2 linked regions of the Methylobacterium currus genome follow. The protein of the gene in region 2 interacts with the protein of the main gene of each other region in a pairwise test. Links are inferred from orthologs where the notes say so. Each region holds a gene or a part of one and is shown on either strand. Other genes may lie near its edges. The genes, in order: pepT and tpiA.

Evidence for each region.
Region 1: the proteins of tpiA (region 2) and pepT interact in binary tests that used the Escherichia coli proteins (3 or more experiments, as listed by UniProt). The link is inferred for Methylobacterium currus from one-to-one orthologs.

What each region holds. Positions count from the first base shown.
Region 1 is NZ_CP028843.1:2,555,811-2,567,286, forward strand. The notes cover bases 5,554-8,466. They hold pepT (peptidase T), read right to left. Parts: upstream 7,672-8,466; coding sequence 6,436-7,671; downstream 5,554-6,435. Other genes in these bases: DA075_RS12150 (TetR/AcrR family transcriptional regulator), read left to right, coding at 5,554-6,434; DA075_RS12160 (glutathione S-transferase family protein), read right to left, coding at 7,689-8,309. Outside these bases: DA075_RS12125 (sensor histidine kinase), read left to right, coding at 1-357; DA075_RS12130 (CHASE3 domain-containing protein), read left to right, coding at 458-1,768; DA075_RS12135 (GcrA family cell cycle regulator), read right to left, coding at 1,823-2,056; DA075_RS12140 (inorganic phosphate transporter), read left to right, coding at 2,387-4,027; DA075_RS12145 (NAD-dependent epimerase/dehydratase family protein), read left to right, coding at 4,124-5,137; more of DA075_RS12150, read left to right, coding at 5,166-5,553; DA075_RS12165 (efflux RND transporter permease subunit), read right to left, coding at 8,582-11,476. UniProt on the Escherichia coli protein: Cleaves the N-terminal amino acid of tripeptides.
Region 2 is NZ_CP028843.1:848,020-859,366, reverse strand. Bases 284-3,067 are described here. They hold tpiA (triose-phosphate isomerase), read right to left. Parts: upstream 2,165-3,067; coding sequence 1,403-2,164; downstream 284-1,402. Other genes in these bases: DA075_RS03885 (peptidylprolyl isomerase), read left to right, coding at 2,370-3,067; DA075_RS03895 (cell wall-binding protein), read left to right, coding at 920-1,237; DA075_RS03900 (hypothetical protein), read left to right, coding at 591-923; DA075_RS03905 (GNAT family N-acetyltransferase), read left to right, coding at 284-490. In the rest of the region: more of DA075_RS03905, read left to right, coding at 1-283; more of DA075_RS03885, read left to right, coding at 3,068-4,274; trpE (anthranilate synthase component I), read left to right, coding at 4,279-5,793; DA075_RS03875 (DJ-1/PfpI family protein), read left to right, coding at 6,207-6,875; DA075_RS03870 (hypothetical protein), read right to left, coding at 7,321-7,500; DA075_RS03865 (TetR/AcrR family transcriptional regulator), read left to right, coding at 7,640-8,305; DA075_RS03860 (efflux RND transporter periplasmic adaptor subunit), read left to right, coding at 8,302-9,522; DA075_RS03855 (efflux RND transporter permease subunit), read left to right, coding at 9,595-11,347. UniProt on the Escherichia coli protein: Involved in the gluconeogenesis. Catalyzes stereospecifically the conversion of dihydroxyacetone phosphate (DHAP) to D-glyceraldehyde-3-phosphate (G3P).

The sequences.
Region 1 (11,476 bases), 1.7 Mb from region 2 along the record:
TCCATCGCCATGGCTTTGCACGAGCTCGCCACCAACGCGGTCAAGTACGGCGCCCTCTCGGTGCCGGCGGGCCAGGTCGCCCTGTCGTGGAGCGTCGCCGACGGGTGCCTCTCGCTGCGCTGGCAGGAGCGCGGCGGGCCGCCGGTCGTCCCCCCGACCCGCACCGGCTTCGGCTCCCGCCTGATCGAGCTCAGCCTCGCCCGCGAGCTCGACGGCACGGTGAGCCTGAACTTCCCGCGCGAGGGCGTGGTCTGCACCATCGTGGCGCCGCTCGCCGAGCCGGGCGGGATCCGTCCGGAGCAGCGGGCGGAGAGCGGTGCCGCCCCGGCCCGGCGCCGGGCGGCAGGGCAGCCGTGAGGCTGACGTCGGCCGGACGGTCGATGGCGGCCGGAGGGAATCGTCCCATATCGCCGGGAGCCGAGGGCCCGTCCGCGCCCGGCGCCGGACGGACCCGCCGATGATCCCAGACTCGACGCCAAGCCCCTCGGCCCGCCGGCCGCTCGGCGCGCGGCTCGGCCCGGTGCGCAGCCGGGCCGGGCTGACCGCCGCGGGGGCGGCCCTGCTGCTGCTGGTCGGGTCCGCCAACGGGGTGCTGCTCGCCTGGCAGAGCAGCGTCCAGCACCGCATCACCCACACGCTGACGGTCGACCGGACCCTGATGCAGGTGCTGGCCGACCTCCTGGACAGCGAGACCGGGCAGCGCGGCTACCTGCTCACCGGCGATCCGGCCTTCCTGGTGCCCTACACCGCCGGGCAGGCCCGGATCGCCGCGGAGCTGCCGGTGCTGGACGCGGAGCTGCGCGCCTCCCCGACTCAGGAGGCCCGCCTCCGCGCGCTCCGCCCCGCCATCGACCGCAAGTTCGCCGAGCTCGACCGGACGCTCGCCCTCGACCGCGCCGGCGACCGGGACGGCGCGCTGGCCCTGGTGCGGGCCGGCGAGGGCAAGGCGGAGATGGACGGGATCCGCCGGATCATCGAGTCGATGCGCGCCCAGGAGGACGACCTGCTGGTGGGCTACCAGCGGCACGCCCACCGGATCGAGGCCTTGGTCGGAATCGGCAGCGTCGTGTCGGTCGGCATCATGGCGCTGCTCGCGGTCCTCGCCTTACGCGAGACGGCGCGGCGGGCGGCCCTGTCGCGCTTCCTGCCGGCGGAGCTGGCGCCCCTCCTCGAGCGCGGCGGACTGGAGCGGGGCGGCGGCCTGCGGCTCGGCGAGCGGCGCCACGCGGCCATCGCCTTCGTGGACATGCGCGGATCCACCGCGATCGCCGAGCGGGCCGATCCCGAGACGGTGGCCCTCCTGGTGACGGGGTTCCGGCGCTGCGTCGCCCAGGCCGCCCGGGAGACCGGGGGCGTGATCGACAAGTTCATGGGCGACGGCGCCCTGGTGGTGTTCGGCGTGCCGGAGGCGCGGGCGGACGCCGCCGCCCAGGCCATCGCCTTCGCGGGACGGCTGGAGGGGCTGGTGGCCGAGTGGAATGCGGGCCAGCGCGAAGCCCCGGTGCGGATCGGCATCGGGGTGCATTGCGGCGAGGTGTTCGTCGGCGTGGTCGGCGACGACGACCGGCTCGAATTCACCGTGCTCGGCGACGCGGTCAACGTCGCGGCCCGGCTCGAACAGGCGACCAAGACCTTCGGCACCACCACGCTGGTGTCGCAGGCCGCGCTCGATGCGGCGCGCGTCTCCGGCGCGGAATGGCGCGAGGTCAGCCGCCAGCCGCTGCGCGGCCGGCAGGAGGCCTTCCCGATCTACGGTCGGGCTGCCTGAGAAGGGCGGGAGAAAAACGACGCGGGACGGGGTAGCGGTCCCGGCCGGTCTCTGCTATCGCAGCCGCCCCGGCCGGGTCGGCTCGAAGACGATCCGGCGGTGGAAGGCGCACCAGCTCTTGCCGTCCTGCACCGGCGCACCGCAGCAGACCGCACGGTCGTTGGGTTCGCCGATGATGAATTTGCAGACGAAGGCGCCCGACTGGGCGAACGGAACCCGGAGGCTCGGGGAGGGCTCCTCGACGGCGTCTGCGGTCACGATATGCGACATGCGCACGAGCTGGTTCATCGGGTACTGACTCGCTGGCCTTCCGTCACCCTCGACCAGAAGGGCACCGGGCCGGTTCGTGGAGGGCAGGTCCGTCACCGGATTCTCCACCCATGAGATCCGCGGCCCTTGGGACCCGTGCGCACACGCGTCGCAGGGGCAGCGGTGATCGTATGAATTTGGGGTTGCGTCTCGCAGAACGCAAGCCCCCTAAGCATTTACGTGTGGTTTTCGACAGCCCGGACGTGTCCGCGGCGGCTCCGGCCCATCCCCTGCGGCGTCATCGACTTGCCATCTGGGCGCCTTATCCTTGCTGGATCCGTGACGCCACGAGTGTGCCCCGAGTCCAGCATGTCCGATGCCGCCCTCGCCCCCGATCGCACCGGCGCGGCGCATGGTCACGCCCGCTCCGGTCCTCGCCTCGACCACGGCGTGCACCCGGTGGCGACGATCGGCTTCCTGGCGGTGCTGGCCGCCGGGCTCGCCTATGGAGGCTACAACCTCGTCGCCGACATGCAGGAGGCCGGCCAGCCGCCGCTGGCCCTCGGGGCCTTCGCGCTGCTCGGCCTCGCCCTCCTCATCGCCCTCGCCTTCGAGTTCGTGAACGGCTTCCACGACACCGCCAACGCGGTGGCGACCGTGATCTACACCCATTCGATGCCGCCCCTCGCCGCGGTGATCTGGTCGGGCGCGTTCAACTTCCTCGGCGTCATGGCCTCGACCGGGGCGGTGGCCTACAGCGTCGTGACGCTGCTGCCGGTGGAGCTGATCCTTCAGGTCGGCTCAGGCGCCGGCTATGCGATGATCTTCGCGCTCCTGCTCGCGGCGATCGTGTGGAACCTCGGCACCTGGGCGCTTGGCCTGCCGAACTCCTCCTCGCACGCGCTGATCGGCTCGGTGATCGGCGTCGGCCTCGCCAACCAGCTGATGGCGCCGGGCCACGCCGCCTCGGGCGTGGCCTGGGGACAGGCGGCCAACGTCCTCGAGTCGCTGCTGTTCAGCCCGATCGTCGGCTTCGTCTGCGCCGCCCTCCTGCTCCTCGTGCTCAAGGTGCGACGGCCCGACCTCTACCGCGCGCCCGAGGGCGATGCGCCGCCGCCGCTCTGGATCCGGGGCCTCCTGATCCTGACCTGCACCGGCGTGTCCTTCGCCCATGGGGGCAATGACGGCCAGAAGGGCATGGGCCTGATCATGCTGATCCTGATCGGCGCCGCCCCCACGGCCTACGCGCTCAACCGCACCATGCCGGATTCGAGCACGCCCGCCTTCGTGCAGGGCTCACAAGCCGCGAGCCGGGTGTTTCGCGACCACGCCGGCTCCGCCGCCGTGCCCGACGCCGCCGGCGCCCGGGCCAAGATCGGGGAGACCTTGAAGGCGGAGGCGCCGGCCAAAGCCCTCGCCGCGCCGGAGGCCGTCGCGGCGCTCGCCGGGCTCGCGGACGACATCGCCGCCGAGGTGAAGAACTACGGCGCCATCCGGCACGTGCCGGCGGAGGCGACGCAGAACCTGCGCAACGACATGTATCTCGCCAGCGACGCGGTGCGGCTCCTCACCGGCGAGCATTCGCCCTTCTCCGACGCCGAGCAGAAGACCCTCAAGGACTACCAGCGCACCCTCGACGACGGCACCCGCATCATCCCGACCTGGGTCAAGGTCGTGGTCGCCCTCGCGCTCGGCCTCGGCACGATGGTGGGCTGGAAGCGGATCGTCGTCACGGTCGGCGAGCGAATCGGCAAGCAGCACCTCACCTACGCGCAGGGCGCCTCCGCCGAGGCGGTCGCCGCCGGCACGATCGGCCTCGCCGAGGCCTACGGGATGCCGGTCTCGACCACCCACATCCTGTCGAGCGGCGTCGCCGGCACGATGTGGGCCAACGGCACCGGCCTGCAGAGGACGACCGTGCGCAACCTGGCGCTCGCCTGGATCCTGACCCTGCCGGCGGCGATCACGCTGGCGGGTGTCCTGTACTGGGGCTTGCGGCAGGTCTTCTGAGGGATCCGTTCCGAGGCGCGACCGGGCTGGCAACCCGCCCCCCATCGGTGTAACCGCCCGGGGCGGGCACGTTCAGGCCCGCGCCAGGGACCCGCCATGCGCTTCCTCGTGACAGGCACGGCCGGCTTCATCGGCTTCCACCTCGCCCGGCGCCTGCTCCGGGCCGGCCACGAGGTGGTGGGGGTCGACGGGCTGACCGACTACTACGACGTCGCCCTGAAGCGGGCCCGGCTGGCGCAGCTCGAGCGCCTGCCCGGCTTCTCGTCGCACGCCTTCCTGCTGGAGGAGCCCGGCGCCTTCATGGCGCTGATGGCCGAGGCGCGGCCGGAGATGGTGGTGCATCTCGCCGCCCAGGCAGGGGTGCGCTACAGCCTGGAGCACCCGGAGGCCTACGTCTCCGGCAACGTGGTGGGCACCTTCCAGGTGCTGGAGGGCTGCCGGGCGCATCCGGTGCGCCACCTGCTCTTCGCCTCGACCTCCTCGGCCTATGGCGGCAACCGGACGGTGCCGTTCCGCGAGACCGACCGGGCGGTGTGGCCGCTCACCATCTACGCCGCCTCGAAGATCGCCGGCGAGGCGATGGCGCATTCCTACGCCCACCTCTGGAAGATCCCCACCACCGCGTTCCGGTTCTTCACCGTCTACGGGCCGTGGGGCCGGCCCGACATGGCGTTGTTCCTGTTCACCCGAAAGATCCTGGCCGGCGAGCCGATCGAGGTCTACGACCACGGCCGGGCGGTGCGGGACTTCACCTATATCGACGATCTCGTCGAGAGCATCTCTCGGCTGATCGACGCCCCCCCTCCCCCGCCCGGCTCGGGAGGCGTCTCGGCGGCCGATACCCTGAGCCCGGTCGCGCCCTACCGGATGGTCAATATCGGCGGCGGCCGGCCGGTGAGCGTCGCGGCGATGCTCGACGCCCTGGAACAGGCCCTCGGCCGGACGGCGCGGCGCCACCTGCGCGATTTGCCACCCGGCGACGTCGAGCGGACCGAGGCGAGCACCGACCTCCTGCGCGACCTCGTCGGCTACGTGCCGGCGACGCCGCTGGAGGCGGGCATCCCGGCCTTCGTCGCCTGGTACCGGGAGCATTACGGCATGGGTGCGTAATCACCGGCTTGTCAGGGGAGCCGTGACAGTGCTCAATCCCCCGATGCCCCGCAGCCTCGATCCCGAGACCGTGCCCGCCCCCGACGCGGCGCCGCGCCAGACCCGGCGCTACGCCCAGAAGCGCGACGCGATCCTCCACGCCGCCGCCGCCCTGATCAACGAGGCCGGCGTGAAGGGCACGACGCTCGCCGACGTCGCCCGCAGCGTCGGGCTGATGACGAACAGCGTGACCTACTATTACCGTCGCAAGGAGGATCTGGCGGCGGCCTGCTTCCTGCACACGATCGGGGTGCTCGACGGGCTGGTGGCCCGGGCCGAGGCGGCGCCCGACGGGCCGGCGCGGCTCGCCCGGCTCCTCGACCTCGCGGTCGCCCACCGGGCCGCGATGGCGGCGGGCGAGGAACCGGACATCGCCGTGCTCAACGACGTGCGGGCGCTCCCCGCCCCCCAGGCCGAGAGCGTCTTCTCCGCCTACAACGCGCTCTTCCGCCGCCTGCGCGGCCTGTTCGACGACGACGGCCTCGACCGGCAGGACCGCAACGCCCGCACCCACCTGCTGCTCTCGGTGATCCACTCGACCCGGCTGTGGATCCACCGCTACGAGCCGCGGGACTATGCCCGGGCCGGCGTCCGCATGGCCGACCTCCTCACGAGCGGCCTCGCGGCCCCGGGCTCGGAGTGGCGCCCGGTCCTCCTGCCCGAACAGGCGCCGCCGGAGGAGAGCGAGGTCTCGCCGGAGGCGTTCCTCCGTGCCGCCACCATCCTCATCAACCAGCAGGGCTATCGCGGCGCCTCGGTGGAGAAGATCTCCGGCCTCCTCAAGGTCACCAAGGGGTCGTTCTACCACCACAACGACAACAAGGACGACCTCGTCGCCAATTGCTTCGCCCGCAGCTTCGCGCAGATCCGGGCGGTGCAGGACGCGGCGGATGCAAACGGCGGCAGCGGCTGGGACCGAATCTGCACCGCCTCGGCGACGCTGGTGCGCAGCCAGCTCGGGCCCGGCGGGCCGCTCCTGCGCGTCACCGCCTTCAGCGCCCTGCCGGAGGCCCTGCGCACCGAGACGCGGCGCACCATGAACCGGCTGACCGAGCGCTTCGGCTTCTGCCTCGTCGACGGCATGGTCGACGGCTCGGTGCGGCCGCACGATGCCGGCATCGCCGCCCAGCTCGTCTCCAGCATGGTGAACGCCGCCGCCGAGCTGCCGGCCTGGGTGCCGGGCGTCACGCCGGACAATGCGGCCGACCTCTATGCCCGGCCGCTGTTCCTGGGGCTCTTCGCGCCAGCGGCGCGGTGACCTAATCCGCTGCCAACTGACAGATCCGCCGCGTCACCCGCCACGAGGCCGCGAAGGCCGACACCGGCAAGAACTCGAACCGCGAGTGGAAGTTGTGGGCGCCGGTGAAGTAGTTCGGCGTCGGCAGGCCGCGGGCCGAGAGGGCCGCGCCGTCGGTGCCCCCGCGCATCGGGATCTGCTTCGGCGTGATGCCCTCAGCCTTCAGCGCGGCGAACAGGAGATCGACCGGCCGGCGGTCGTCGCCGAGGCTGTCGTGGATGTTGCCGTAGGTGTCGGTGATCCGGCACTCGACCCGGCCGGTCGGGTAGAGGGCGGCGATCTCCTCCGTCGCCGCGTGCAGGCGCGCCTTGCGGGCGGCGAAGCGGTCACGATCGAAGTCGCGGACCATCGCCTGCAGGCGGGCCTCGCCGGAATGGGCCTGGAGGCCGTTGAACCAGATGTAGCCCTCGCGCCCGTCCGTGTTCTCCGGCGTCTCGGCCCGGTCGAACCGGCTGATGAAGTCGTGCGCCATCAGGATCGGGTTCACCATCACGCCCTTGGCCGACATCGGATGGGCGCTCACGCCCGTGAACACGATCTCGGCGCCGGCCGCGTTGAAGGTCTCGATCACCACCTCGCCCAGCGCGCAGGCATCGATCGTGTAGGCGAAGTCACACGCGAAGCGCGCGAGGTCGAGCGCCTTGGCGCCGCGCAGGCCGATCTCCTCGTCGGGCACGAAGGCGACCCAGATGTCGCCGTGCGGATCCTCCGGCGTCAGGGTCGCGAGCAGGGTCATCAGCACGGCGATCGCCGCCTTGTTGTCGGCCCCGAGCACGCTGGTCCCGTCGCCGACGATCACCTCCTCGCCGGCGTAAGGGGCGATCTCCGGATGCTCGGCGACCCGCAGCCAGATGTCCTGGTCGCGATTGAGGCAGAGATCCTGGCCGTCGAAGCGCAGCACCTGCGGGTGGATCTCGGCCGAAAGCCCGACATCGACGGTGTCGAGATGGGCGATGAAGCCGATCGGCGGGGCGCCGGGCCGGGTGCCGGCCTTGCGCGCCGTCAGGATCGCGCGCTCGTCGAGCACCACGTCGGACAGGCCGAGGTCGCGAAGCTCTCCGGCCAGCAATTCGGCGAGGGCGCGCTGGCCCGGCGTGCTCGGCAGGGTGGTGGCCCGGGCGTCGCTCTGGCTCGCCACCGCGAGGTAGCGGACGAAGCGCTCGACCAACTGGGCCCGGAGGCCGGTCTCGTCCACCATGTCGTCGGATCCCCTCATCAGCTCAGCGCCACGGAGAAGCCCCGCTGCACCGCGGGCCGTGCCATCAGCGCATCGTACCAGCGCTTCACGTTCGGGTAATCGGCGAGGTCGACCCGGTGCCGGGCGTGGCGCCAGGCCCAGGCCAGGATGGCGAAATCCGCGATCGAGAGGTCGCCGGCGACGAAGTCCCCCTCGGCCAGGCGCCTGTCGAGCACGCCGTAGAGCCGGCGCGTCTCCTTCTGGTAGCGCTCGAGCCCGTAGGCGCGGTCCGTCTCGTCGACCGTCAGGAAGTGGTGGACCTGGCCCGGCATCGGCCCGAAGCCGCCCATCTGCCACATCAGCCACTCCATCGCCTGGACCCGGCCGCGCCCGCTCGCCGGCAGGAAGCGCCCGGTCTTCTCGGCGAGGTAGACCAGGATCGCACCGGATTCGAACACCGAGATCGGCGCCCCGTCGGGACCTTCCGAATCGACGATCGCCGGAATGCGGTTGTTCGGGCTGATGGCGAGGAAGTCCGGCTCGAACTGCCGCCCCTTGGTGATGTCCACCGGCTCGACCCGGTAGGTCAGCCCCATCTCCTCCAGCGCGACGCTGATCTTGCGGCCGTTCGGCGTGTCCCAGGCAAAGAGCTGGATCATCCTGCGCTTCTCCGATGCGGGCGGGAAAGTAGAGCGGTTCGGGTGCGGAGTCGCGCCGGTTCTGCGGGGAACGGGTCACGGCTGGTCCGCTCCCAGGACATGCGGGGCTGGTCGGCAAGGAGGGGCGCGGAACCTCTCCTCTCCCCGCGGGCGGGGAGGGGCCTGAGCTCCGATCGGGGCTCAGGAAGCCCGCAGGGCGAGGGTGAGGGGGTGTTTCCGGAGAAGCCTCACGCGTCGAGACCCCCTCACCCTCGCACCGGCTTCGACTGCGCTCACTTCGTCCCCGACAAGGGGGGTGAAGTCCTCTCCCCGCCCGCGGGGAGAGGGGGAGCCCGCGCCTCGTCTTCGTCGGACGGCCCCGAACCTCCGAACGGCCAGCGCAGCCGCGCCACGTACGGGTACAGGGCCGGCAGCACCACCAGCGTCAGCAGCGTCGCCGTGACGAGCCCGCCGATGACCACGGTGGCGAGCGGGCGCTGCACCTCGGCGCCGGCGCTGGTCGAGAGCGCCATCGGCAGGAAGCCGAGCGTCGCCACGAGGGCCGTCGTCATGACCGGGCGCAGGCGGCGCTCCGCCGCCTCGGTCGCGGCCTCGCGCGGGGAGAGGCCGGCGCGTTCGAGGTCGCGCAGGGTGCTCATCAGCACCACGCCGTTCAGCACCGCGATGCCGAAGGTGGCGATGAAGCCGATCGCCGCCGAGACCGAGAACGGCAGGCCGCGGGCATAGAGCGCCAGGATGCCCCCGGTCGCCGCCACCGGCACGTTGAGGAAGATCAGGCCCGCCACCCGGATGTCGGAGAACAGCACCACCAGCAGCACCAGGATCGCCGCGAGCGCCGCCGGCACCACCACGGCGAGCCGGGCGGTCGCCTCCTGCAGGTTCTGGAACTGGCCGCTCCAGACCAGCGAGTAGCGCGGCGGCAGGCTCACCTGCGCCTTCACGGCTCCTTGCGCGTCAATGACGAAGCTCTGCACGTCGCGTCCGCGCACGTTGGCCTGGACCGAGATGCGGCGCTGCAGCCGCTCGCGGCTGATCTGGGCCGGGCCGGTCGCGACCTCGACCGAGGCGACGAGGGAGAGCGGCACGGTGGTCTTGCCCCGCCCCACCGGCAGGGCGCGCACCCGCTCGAGATCGGCGCGGTCGGGACCGGAGAGCCGCACCACGATGTCGGTGATGGCGTTGTCGTCGCGGTAGACCGAGCCCGAAGGCCGGCCGCCGATCGCCTCGACGACGTCGAGGACGTCGCTGGCGCTGACCCCGTAGCGGGAGGCCGCCGCCCGGTCGACCCGGATCGACAGGGCCGGCATGCCGGCCTGGGCCTCGGCCTTCACGTCGCTCGCGCCCGGCACGCCGGAGACCGCCCGCACGATGGCATCGGCCTTGTCCTTCAGGACGGCGAGGTCGTCGCCGTAGAGGCTGATCGCCACGTCGCCGCGCACGCCTTCCAGCAGGTCGTCCATGCGCATCTGGATCGGCTGCGAGAACGCGTAGGCGACGCCCGGCACCTCCTGGCGCAGGCGCTCGCCGAACGCCGCGACGAGGCCGTCCTGCGTCTGGGCGGTGGTCCAGGTCTTGGGCTCGGCGAGCGTGACGAAGCTGTCGGTCGATTCGACGCCCATCGGGTCGGTCGGGATCTCGGCGCTGCCGGTGAGCGAGACCACCCGCTTGACCTCCGGGAACGACTTCAGCACCGCCTCGATCCGCCGCATCGTCTTGAGCGAGGCGTCGAGGTTGATGCCCGGCAGCTTCTCCGATGTGACGACGACCGAGCCCTCGGAGAGCTTCGGCAGGAACTCGCCGCCGAGCCGGGTGGCGAGGACACAGCTGCCGGCAAACAGCGCCAGCGTGACGAGGACCGTGGTCCCGGCCCGCCGCTCGGCGACGAGCAGGACGGGCGTGTAGACGCGCCGCATCCCGTGGACGAGGCGGGTCTCGCGCTCGCCGATCCCGCGCCCCGACAGGACCAGGGCGGCGAGCGCCGGCATCAGGGTCAGGGTGAGGAGGAGCGAGCCGGCCAGCGCCAGGATCACGGTGAGCGCCATCGGCCGGAACATCTTGCCGGCCACGCCCTCCAGCGCCAGCACCGGCAGGTAGACCAGGATGATGATCGCCACCGCGACCATCACGGGCTTCGCCACATCCGCCGCGGCGTCGCGGATGACGGCGTGGGCCGGGCGCTCCGGGTGCTCGCCGCGGGCGCGCAGGATGGTCTCGATCATCACCACCGCGCCGTCGACGATGAGGCCGAAATCGATGGCCCCTAAGCTCATCAGGTTGCCCGACAGGCCGAGAACCCGCATGCCCGCGAAGGCGAGCAGCATCGAGAGCGGGATCGCGGCCGCCACCACCAGCCCGGCCCGCAGGTTGCCCAGCAGCAGGAGCAGCACCACGATCACCAGCACCGCCCCCTCGACGAGGTTGTGCGCCACGGTACGGATCGTGCGCTCGACCAGTGCGGAGCGGTCGTAATAGGGCACGATCGCGATGCCGGGGGGCAGGAGCGGGCGCAGCTCCTCGATCGTCGCCTTCACCCGCTCGACGACGGCGCTGGCATTCTCGCCCTGCTGCATCATGGCGATGCCGACCACCGTCTCGCCGGCGGCGTCGCGGCTCACCGCCCCGAGGCGGACCTTCGGCGCCTCCACCACCTCGCCGAGGCTCGCGACCGTCACCGGCACGCCGCCGGGATTGGTCGCCACCACGATCCGGGCGATGTCCTCCGGGCCCGTCGCCAGCCCGAGGCCGCGGATCACCTCCTGCTGGTCGTTGTGCTCGAGATACGCGCCGCCCCGGGCGAGGTTGTTCTCGGACAGCGCCGTGTAGACCTGGCCGAGCGTCACCCCATAGCGCTGCAGGCTCTCGGCCGAGACCCGGACCTCGTAGGTCGGCAGCTGGCCGCCATAGATGTTCACGTCGGCGATGCCGGGGGTGAGCTTGAGCCGCGGCGCGATCGTCCATTGCAGGAGGCGCTTGAGCTCCATCGGCGAGGTGGCCGGCCCGCGCAGCTCGAACTGGTAGATCTCGCCGAGGCCCGTCGCCATCGGCCCCATCTGCGGGTCGCCGATGCCGGCGGGCATCATCGCCTTGGCCTGGGGCAGGCGCTGGAACACCTGGGCCCTTGCCTCGGTGACCGGCATCGCCTCGTCGAAGGTGACGTAGACCGCCGA
Region 2 (11,347 bases):
CCCGTCCGACCAGGCCTTCCTGCTCCAGCTCTTCGTGGAATCGCGACCCTGGCTCTCCCTGGCGGGGGACGACCGCGACATGCTCCAGGCGCTCTACGAGCAGCAATACGCGGCTCTGCGGGCGGGGCTGGAGACGGCGTATCCCGAGCATCTCGACTTCATCCTCGAGCGGACCGGGCAGGCGGTCGGCCGCGTCGTCATCGATCTCGGCCGGGCCGATTGGCGCCTCTCCGAGCTTCAGGTCGCGGCCGCGGCCCGCGGCAAGGGCATCGGCACCGATCTCGTCCGCAGCCTGCAGGCGGCGGCCGAACGGGTGCGCCTGCCGATCACCCTGTCCACCCCGATGGTCGGCGCCACGGACGGGCGGGCCCTGTACGAGCGCCTGGGCTTCCGGGTCACGGCGGTGCGCCCGCCGCATTACGCGATGGCGTGGTCCCCGCCGGGCGTGCCCCTGCCGCCCGCCGCCGGGGCGGGCCTCGTCGCCGGGTGAGGCGCCAGGGATTGCGCGGCTGCGCCGGCGCGGGACCTTGACATCGCCCCCGGGCCGCCGATGCTCCCGGGTGCGAGACATCGGGGAGGCGGGACTCAGAATGGACTGGGCAGCGGCGGCCTATCGGGCGCGCCGGCAGATCCGGGTCCGGGCGCGGGTGGTCCCGGAGAATCGCTCCCTCGCGCTGATCGATGCCTTCGCGGCGCAGGGCACGATGAGTCCGGCCGCGCTGCGGGCGCACGGCCCGGCGGATGGTCCCGCGACCATCCTGAGCCTCGTGACGATCGCCGTCCACGGACGAGGCCACCTGCCGGCGGTGAACGGCTGGTACCGGCGGGAGGGGGTGGATTTCGTCGTCCATCCGGGCTTCGCCGTGGCCTGGGCGGCGGCACGGTCCTGCGACGCGCCGCTCGCCGCGGGCGCCGGCGGATGAGCCTGCGCGACCGCTACGAGGCCGCGGTGCGTGGCCTGGCCGAGCGCGCCGCCGCCCTGAGGCGCGAGGGCCTGTCGCCCGAAGCCATCGCCCGGGACGTGCACGCCGAGAGGCGGCGCCTCGCCGTCCATTACAAGAGCCTGACGCCGGAGCCGTACCGCAGCCGCATCGCCGCGCGGACGATCCGGGTCTACGGCAACCCGGACGGCCCCTCGATCGACTTCCTGCGGGCCCGGGGCAAGACCTGGGAGGCGATCATCGCGGGCGCCACCCGCCCGGGTCCCCCGGTCGGCCTGGAGGCGGAGGAGAGCTGACGATCCCGCTCAGGCGCTCCCCGGGGATGTGGCCGGGGGCCTTGTCAGATCGCGACGGGACCGGGCGGCGCCCTCGGCAGGCTTGCCACAACGCAGGCCTGCCGAAGTTCTTGCCTTGTCGCGGACTTGCATCGCGAACCCGGCAACCGCCTTGGCGAAATCGGCTTAGCGATACGCCGCCGCGATGCCGAGGAAATCCTCGGCCTTCAGGCTCGCCCCGCCGACCAGCGCCCCGTCGACATTGGCGACGCCCATCAGCTCGGCGGCGTTCGACGGCTTCACCGAACCGCCATAGAGGATCCGCACCTTGGCCCCCTCGGCACCGAGCCGGCTCGCGAGCTCCTGCCGGATCAGGGCGTGCACCGCGGCGACGTCGTCCACCGTCGGGGTCAGCCCGGTGCCGATCGCCCAGACCGGCTCGTAGGCGATCACCGTGTCGGCCGCGGTGGCGCCGTCGGGCAGCGAGCCGGCGAGCTGGCCGCGCACGACCTCCAGGGTCCGGCCGGCCTCGCGCTCCGCGCGGGTCTCGCCGACGCAGATGATCGCCTTCAGCCCGGCGCGGCGGGCGGCGAGCGCCTTGGCACGGATCTCGGCGTCGCTCTCGTGGTGACGGGCCCGGCGCTCGGAATGGCCGACGATCGTGTAGGTGGCGCCGAGATCGGCCAGCATCTCGGCCGAGACGTCGCCCGTATAGGCGCCGCTGGCCTCGTCATGCACGTCCTGGCCGCCGACCTGCACGGCCGAGCCCTTCAGCGCCGCGGCCGCCGCGCCGACCAGGGTCGCGGGCGGGCAGACCAGCACGTCGATCCGCTGCGCCAACCCCGCATCGAGGCCGTCGCGGACGGCCTCGGCCACCGCCAGCGAGGCCCGGAGGCCGTTCATCTTCCAGTTGCCCGCCACCAGCGGGCGCGGCCGTTCGGTCGTCATGTGTCTCCCCCGATCTTGAACAAGCGATCCCGGACAGGCGATCTCGGACAAGCGTTGCCGGGTAACAGGTCCGCCACCGGGCGGCAAACGGCGGGGGCGCCGCTCTTTGCCTTGCGGCGCTTATGCGGTATCGCGGCCGGATCCGGGCGTCCCCCCGCGGGAGGCGCCCGCAGGATGTCTTAGACGGGTTTCTTCGAGGATCGCGATGCTCCAGGGGTTCCGCGCCGCCAGCCAGAGCTGGCTCGGCAAGATCGTGGTCACGGTGGTGTTCGGCCTCCTGATCGCGGGCCTCGCCATCTTCGGCATTGGCGACATCTTCCGCGGGGGCGGCAGCAACGCGGTCGCGACCGTCGGCAGCACGCAGATCCCGGCCGAAGCCCTGCGCACCGCCTACCAGAACCAGCTCCAGCGCCTGTCGCGCCAGAGCCGCCGGCCGATCACGCCGGACCAGGCCCGGGCGCTCGGCCTCGACCGGCAGGTGCTCGCCCAGCTCATCACCGAGGCCTCCCTCGACCAGAAGACGAAGGACCTCGGGCTTCGCATCCCCGATTCCGCGGTGGTGCGGCTGATCCAGGAGGAGCCGGCCTTCAAGGGCCCGAACGGCGCCTTCGACGTCGCCACCTTCCGCGATACGCTGCGCCAGGCCGGCCTGACCGAGCAGGGCTTCGTGCAGGAGCAGCGCGCGGTGGCCGCCCGCCTCCAGCTCGCCGACGCGATCACCGCCGAATTGCCGGTGCCGCTCGCCGCCCGCGAGGCGATCCACCGCTACACCGCCGAGCGCCGGGCCGCGTCCTACTTCACCCTGCCGGATTCGGCCGCGGGCGAGATCCCGGCCCCGACCGACGAGGAGGTGAACACCTTCTACACCGAGCGCAAGAGCGCGTTCCGGGCCCCCGAATATCGCAGCGTCAACCTGCTCGTCCTCGATCCGGCGACGCTGGCCAAGCCCGACGCCGTGCCGGAAGCCGAGGCCCGCGCCCGCTACGAATCCGAGAGGAGCCGCTTCGGCACGCCCGAGAAGCGGTCGATCCAGCAGATCGTCTTCCCGAACGACGCCGATGCGGCGGCGGCCCTCGCCCGCATCCGCAGCAACGAGGTCACCTTCGACCAGGTCGCCACGGAGCGCGGCCTCGACGCCAAGGCGCTCGATCTCGGCACCTTCGCCAAGTCCGAGCTGTTCGACCCGGCCGTCGCGGAGGCCGCCTTCGCGGCCGAGCCGAACGCGGTGAGCGAGCCGGTCAAGGGCCGGTTCGGCACGGTGCTCCTGCGGGTGACCGCCGTGCAGCCCGGCGCCCGCAAGCCGTTCGAGGAGGTGGCGGGCGAGGTCCGGTCCGAGGTCGCCCTCGACAAGGCCCGGGACGGGCTGGAGAAGGTCCACGACGCGATCGAGGACCAGCGCGCCGGCGCCAAGCCGCTGGCCGACATCGCCCGCGAGCAGGGCCTCGCCCTCGTCACGGTGCCGGCCGTCGACGCGCAGGGCCGCGACCCGCAGGGCAAGCCGGTCGACGCGATCCCCGACAAGGACGCGACCCTCGCGGCGATCGTCCGCAGCGACATGGGCGCCGACAACGAGGCCCTGCGCACCCGCTCCGGCGGCTATGTCTGGTACGACGTGACCAAGATCGACCCGGCCCACGACAAGCCGCTGGCGGAGGTCCGCGACGCCGTGGTGGCGCAGTGGAAGGCCGACGAGGTCTCGCGCCGGCTCGCCGCCAAGGCCCGCGAGGCGACCGAGCGGCTCGACAAGGGCGAGGCGATCGAGGATGTGGCGAAGTCCCTCGGCCAGGAGGCCAGGACCGCGACCGACATCGCCCGCGGCCGTGGCCGCGATGGCCTCACCACCGAGAGCGTCGCCCGCCTGTTCGCGACGCCGGTCGCCAAGTCGGGCACGGCCTCGGGCGAGGGGACGGCCCGGGTGGTGTTCCGGGTGACGAGCGCCACGGTGCCGGCCTTCGTGCCGACCGCCCAGGGCGCGGTCGCCGTGGAGGGGCAGTACCGCACGGCGCTCGCCGACGACATCCTGGCCCAGTACATCGCCGACGTGCAGAAGCAGGCCGGCGTCTCGGTCAACGAGGGCGCCTTCCGCCGCGCCATCGGCGGCGAGTACTGATCCCGTGCTGGTCGCCCCCTCCCCGGAGGCCGCCGCCGCGGCCTACGAGGCCGGCCGCCCGGTCCTCCTGCGCGCCACCCTGGTGGCCGATCTCGAGACGCCGGTCGCCGCCTTCCTGAAGCTGAAGGCGGGGCGCGAGGGCGCCGCCTTCCTGCTCGAATCGGTCGAGGGCGGCGCCGTGCGTGGCCGCTACTCGATGATCGGGCTCGATCCCGACCTGATCTGGCGCTGCACCCAGGGCCGGGCCGAGCGCGCGGGCGCGCCCGACCTCACGCGCTTCTCAGCCGAAGAGTCGGCGCCCCTCGACAGCCTGCGGGCGCTGATCGCCGAGAGCGCGATCCCGCCCGAGCCCGGCCTGCCCCCGATGGCGGCCGGCCTGTTCGGCTATCTCGGCTACGACATGGTGCGGGAGATGGAGCGGCTCGACGCGCCCCATCCCGATCCGATCGGGGTGCCGGACGCGATCCTGGTCCGCCCGACCGTGATGGTGATCTTCGACGCGGTGCGCGACGAGATCGCCCTCGTGGCGCCGATCCGCCCCGTCGCCGGTGTGCCGGCGCGCGCCGCCTACGAGGCCGCGCTGGCGCGGCTCGAGCGCGCCGCCGACGCGCTGGAGGGCCCGCTGCCGGTCGAGGCGCGGCAGAACCCGACCGAGATTCCCGCCCCCGCCCCGGTCTCGAACATCGCGCCCGACGACTTCCTCGGCATGGTCGCCCGGGCCAAGGAGTACATCGCCGCCGGCGACATCTTCCAGGTGGTGCTGTCGCAGCGCTTCGAGGCGCCGTTCACCTTGAGCCCGCTGGCGCTCTACCGATCCCTGCGCCGGGTCAACCCGGCGCCGTTCCTGTGCTACCTCGATTTCGGCGACTTCCAGATCGTCTGCTCCTCGCCCGAGATCCTGGTGCGGGTGCGCGACGGCGCGGTGACGATCCGGCCGATCGCCGGCACCCGCCGCCGCGGCGCGACGCCGGAGGAGGACCGGGCGCTCGCCGAGGAGCTGCTGGCCGACCCGAAGGAGCGCTCCGAGCACCTGATGCTGCTCGATCTCGGCCGCAACGATGTCGGCCGCGTCGCCGAGATCGGCAGCGTGCAGGTGACGGATTCGTTCTTCCTCGAGTTCTACAGCCAGGTCATGCACATCGTGTCGAACGTTGAGGGCCGCCTCGATCCCCGGCACGACGCCCTCTCGGCGCTCGCCGCGGGCTTCCCCGCCGGCACGGTCTCGGGCGCCCCGAAGGTGCGGGCGATGCAGATCATCGACGAGCTGGAGCGCGAGAAGCGCGGGCCCTACGGCGGCTGCATCGGCTATTTCGGCGCCGACGGCCAGATGGACACCTGCATCGTCCTGCGCACCGCCATCGTCAAGGACGGCCGCATGCACGTCCAGGCCGGCGCCGGCATCGTGCACGATTCCGACCCGGCCTCCGAGCAGCAGGAATGCGTCAACAAGGCCAAGGCGTTGTTCCGGGCGGCGGAGGAGGCGGTGCGGTTCGCCGCGCAGGCGCGGCGGGGGCAGTAGGCGCGGGTAGGCCGCTGGACCAGATCGAGGCTCCGCTCGAAGCAGCCGTCCTCGATCCGCGTGAACGGCGACCCGCACAGTCGGGCGCATTCCTCCTCTCCGGGGTGTAAGGGGGAGAAACACGCTCTCTCGTGCTCCGCACGGATCAAGCGGGAAGCGCAGGAGACCCTGGAGGATCGATCGCGCCGCCCGCATGCCGGCCGAGGCGGCCCCTTGCGGAGGAGGGCGGGGCCGCGCGGGAGGGTGATCCCGGCCGGGACGGTCGCAAGCTGCGACGGCGATGACCGCATCCGGGCCGGGAAAGAGGGCGAGCGCCGCGTCCTCCCGCGATGTCCATCGGCGGCCCTCCATCCGCCCCCTTGCACCCTACCCCTCGGCGTACGATCCTGCCGCCCACACGGGAGGCCCGCATCGTGTCGCTCAGCTTCGGTATCCTCGTCTTCCCGCAGGTCCAGCAGCTCGACCTCACCGGTCCCTACGAGGTCTTCGCCTCTGTGCCGGACAGCGCGGTTCACCTGATCTGGAAGGATGGCGAGCCCTTGCGCTCGGCGACCGGGCTGCCCTTCGTGCCGACCGCGACCTTCGAGACCTGCCCTCCCCTCGACGTGCTCTGCATTCCCGGCGGCAGCGGGGTCAACGCGCTGCTCGAGGACGAGGAGGTGCTGGACTTCGTGCGCGCCCGCGCGGCGGAGGCCCGCTACCTCACCTCGGTCTGTACCGGGGCCCTGGTGCTCGGCGCGGCCGGGCTGCTCACCGGACGGCGGGCCACCACCCACTGGTACGCGCACGACTTCCTCGCCCGCTTCGGCGCCGTGCCGGTCCAGGACCGCGTGGTGCGCGACGGCAACCTGATCACCGCCGGGGGCGTGACCTCGGGCATCGATTTCGGGCTCGCGGTGGTGGCCGAACTCCTCGGCCGCGAGGAGGCGGAGACGGTTCAGCTCGCCCTCGAATATGCGCCCGCCCCGCCCTTCGGCGCCGGGACTCCGGCCGAGGCTCCGCCGGCGGTGCTGGAGCGCGCGAAGAAGCGGCTCTCCGGCTCGCGGGCCGCCCGGGAGGCGATCATTGGGCGGATTACTTGAAAGTCCGCTCGTCGGCAGCAATCAATCAGTCGGCCCCCATGCGGGCCTGTCTTCCGTGGACCCTGGGCTCGCCGAAAGGCGAGAGCCCAGGGTCCATGACCGTCGCCATATGGAGAACAAGACGGATCGCGCGCCGGGTTTATCCTGCACCATCAGCGGTCACGGATCCCGGGTTCCGCGGTGCGGCCTCGGAATGCCACTGAGACGAAGGTGGTGAGCTGACGCGAATCCGCACGACCGTCCCGGCGCATGCCGGAGACGGGAATCCGGGTCGAGTCCCGTGACGTGATCGCCATCGAACGGGCCGCGAATTCGCCCGAAACACCGGCGAGAAACCCGGGAAACTATTCCTTAACCATTCCGCACGACCCTTGTTCGCGCATGAAAAAAGCCGGGACGCGAATCCCGGCTTCTCATCGGTGACCGATCGGGCGCGTGTCCCGGCTCACCCGAGGTTCAGGCGGTCTACCTTGGTGCCGGCCCCGCGCAACGATTCCGGAATCGCCGAGAAATCGGCGTAGCCCGCCTCGCGTGCCATCGCGTCGAGGGCCTGCTGCTCGTTCTCGGCGCCGCCGGTCCAGAGGATGGCACCGGTCGCGGCCTGCCTGACCTGGAAGATGGCCATGAAAACTGTCCTCCCGCTGAAGACTGATATCCTGACCGTTAACGCCTGCCGATCGGAGGAGGTTGCACAGGATCGAACGTTGCAGGAACGGACCCTTTGGGTGTAGAGAATGAACGTTCATTCTCAGGGTCTCCCCCGCGTGCCATCCCAACCGAACCCCGCCCGCCTCGATTCGGTCGAGGAGCGCCGCAGCCGCATCCTCGATGCGGCCGAGGCCTGCTTCGTGCGCCACGGCTTCCACCGCGCCACGATGAACGACGTGGCGGCGGAGGCCGGCATGAGCCCGGGCAACCTCTACCGCTACTTCCCGTCGAAGGATGCGATCGTGGCCGGCCTCGCCGAGCGCGACCGCGCGGCGGTGGCTGAGGACTTTTCGGGCATCGAGGCGCATCCGGAGATGATGCAGGCCTTCGCCGACCTTGCCCGCCGCCACCTCGCCGAGGCGCCGGCCGAGAAGGCCGTTTTGTGCCTGGAGATGTGGGCCGAGGCGACCCGCAACCCGGCCATGGCGGCGATCTGCCGGGACTTCGAGCGCGAGATGTCCGCTCGCCTGTCCGACCTCTACCGCCAGTTCCAGGAGCGCGCCGCGCCGCGCGCGCCCGGCGCCGACCCGGAGGCCGTGGCCCGCCTCGCCCTGGTGATGGCCGACGGGATCATGGTCCGCCGCGCCCTTTCCCCCGATTTCGCCCCCGGCCCGATCATCGACGCCATGCTGACCCTGATCGGGGCGGCGCTCGAGGGCCGCTTCGATCCGACCGGCACCGTGCCGTCCACTCTGCCGTCCCATCCGGAACCCGCCCGATGACCCGCCCCCGTCGCCACGCCGGCGTCCCGGCCGCCCTCGTCGCCCTCCTCATCGCCGTCCCTGCGGGGGCCGCCGAGACCCCGCCCGCGGCCGGTCCCGTCGCCACGACCGCGCCTGCGCCCGCCGTCACGGTGGCGGTGGCCGCCGAGCGCGAGATCGTCGAGCGCGCCGTCGTCACCGGCACCCTGGTGCCGCGGGACGAGATCCTGGTCTCGCCGGAGATCGAGGGCTGCCGCATCACCGAATTGCTGGTGGAGGAGGGAGACCGGGTCGCCAAGGGCGCGGTGCTGGCGCGGCTCTCGCGCGAGATGATCGACACCCAGCTCGCCCAGAACGCCGCCGCCATCGCGCGGGCGGAAGGCGCGGTGGCGCAGGCGCGCAGCACCATCGTGCAGGCCGAGGCCGCACAGGTCGAGGCGGCGCTCTCCCTGGAGCGCGCCCAGTCGCTGATGAAGACCGGCAACGCCACCGCGGCGGTGATGGAGCAGCGCGAATCGGCCGCGAAGGCCGCCGAGGGCCGGCTCTCGGCCGCCCGCAACGGGCTTGCCATCGCGCAGGCCGACCTCGCCCAGGCGCGGGCGCAGCGCAGCGAGCTCGACCTGAAGCTCGCCCGCACCGAGATCCGCGCGCCGGAGGGCGGCATCGTCAGCCGCCGCACCGCCCGGGTCGGCGCCACGGCGAGCGCCTCCGCCGAGCCGCTCTTTCGCCTGATCGCCCGCGGCGAGATCGAGCTCGAGGGCGAGGTGCCGGAGACCGGCCTCGCACGGCTCCGCGCCAGCGCGCCCGCGAGCCTCGACCTCGACACGACGGACGGGCCGGTGGCGGTCTCCGGCAAGGTCCGGGTGGTCTATCCGGAGATCGACCGGGCGACGCGGCTCGGCAAGGTCCGGATCAAGCTCGATGCCGATCCGCGCCTGCGCATCGGCGCCTTCGCCCGCGGAGCGGTCGAGGCGGCGCGGCGCACCGGCGTCGCGGTGCCGCTCGCCTCGGTGGTCTACGGGCCGTCGGGCCCGACCGTGCTGGTGGTGTCCGGCGAGCGGGTCGAGGCGAGAGCGATCCGCACCGGCCTCTCGGCCGAGGGCTTCATCGAGGCCCGCGACGGGGTCAAGGCCGGCGAGGCCGTGGTGGCCCGGGCCGGCAGCTTCCTGCGCGACGGCGACCGGGTGCGCCCGATCTATCCCGCCCTGCCCGCCACCGCCGAGGCCGGGCGTCCCTGACGCCCGGCTCCAGACAGATTCCGGGCGTCCCTGACGCCCGGCTCCCGATAGAATCCTGACCGGGCCCGAACGATGCGCCTGAACATTTCCGCCTGGGCGATCCGCAAGCCGATCCCCTCGATCGTGCTCTTCCTGGTGCTCGGGCTTCTCGGCCTCGTGAGCTTCCGCAGCCTGCCGATCACCCGCTTCCCCAATATCGACGTGCCGATCGTCTCGGTGACGGTGACGCAGGCCGGCGCCGCGCCGAGCGAATTGCAGACCCAGGTCACCAAATGGGTCGAGGACGCGGTGGCCGGGGTGAAGGGCGTCAAGCACATCACCTCGGCGATCACCGAGGGCACCTCGGCCACGACGATCGAGTTCCGCCTGGAGGTCAACACCGACCGGGCGGTCAACGACGTCAAGGACGCGATCTCCAAGATCCGGATGAACCTGCCCCGGACGATCGACGAGCCGATCATCAACCGGGTCGAGATCGCCGGCCTGCCGATCATGGTCTACGGCGCCTCGGCGCCCGCGATGACGCCAGAGGACCTGTCCTGGTTCGTCGACGACGTGGTGGCGCGCCAGATCCAGGGCCTGCGCGGCGTCGGCGGCGTCGAGCGCCTCGGCGGCGTCGCCCGCGAGGTGCGGGTGACCCTCAAGCCCGACCGTCTCCTGGCGCTCGGCATCACCGCCGCCGACGTGAACCGGCAATTGCGCCTGACCTCGGCCGACATGGCCGGGGGCCGGGCCGAGGTCGGCGGCCAGGAACAGTCGATCCGCACGCTGGCCGCCTCCTCGACCCTGGAGACGCTCGCCGCGACCTCGATCGTGCTGCCGGGCGGGCGCAAGGTGCGCCTCGACGACCTCGCGACCCTGAATGACGGGGCCGAGGAGCCCCGCACCTTCGCCCGTCTCAACGGCGAGCCGGTCGTCGCCTTCGCGATCTCGCGGGCGAGCGGCGCCAGCGACGCCTCGGTCGGCGAGGTGGTGGCCAAGAAGATCGAGGAGTTCGCCAAGGAGTATCCGGGCGTCCGCTTCGACCGGATCGATTCCTCGGTCACCAACACCATCGGCAATTACGAATCCGCCATGCACAGCCTGATGGAGGGTGCGGCGCTGGCGGTGCTCGTGGTGTTCCTGTTCCTGCGCGACTGGCGCGCGACGCTGATCGCCGCGGTGGCCCTGCCGCTCTCGGTCTTCCCGACCTTCTGGGCGATGAGCGCGATGGGCTTCTCGCTCAATGCGGTGAGCCTGCTCGCCATCACCCTCGTCACCGGCATCCTGGTCGACGACGCGATCGTGGAGATCGAGAACATCGTCCGCCACGTCCGGCTCGGCAAGTCGCCCTATCGCGCGGCGATCGAGGGCGCCGACGAGATCGGGCTCGCGGTCATCGCCATCACCGCGACCCTGATCGCGATCTTCGCCCCCGTCTCGTTCATGGGCGGCATCGCCGGGCAGTACTTCAAGCAGTTCGGCCTCACCATCGCGGCCGCGGTGTTCATGTCGCTGCTCGTCGCCCGTCTCATCACCCCGATGATGGCGGCCTATTTCCTGCGCGACCACGGCCACCACGAGGAGCGCGAGGGTCCGGTGATGCGGACCTACAACCGGGTCGTGCTGTGGTCGGTGCGGCACAAATACGTGACCCTGGTGGTCGGTCTCGCGCTGTTCACGGCCTCCATCCTGTCCACCAGCCTGCTGCCCGCCGGCTTCCTGCCCAAGGAGGACGCGGCCCGCACCCTGATGGTGGTCGAGCTGCCTCCGGGCGCACGGCTGGAGGACACGATCGCGGTCACCGACCGGGTCGCCCAGCGCATCCGCACCCTGCCGGAGGTCA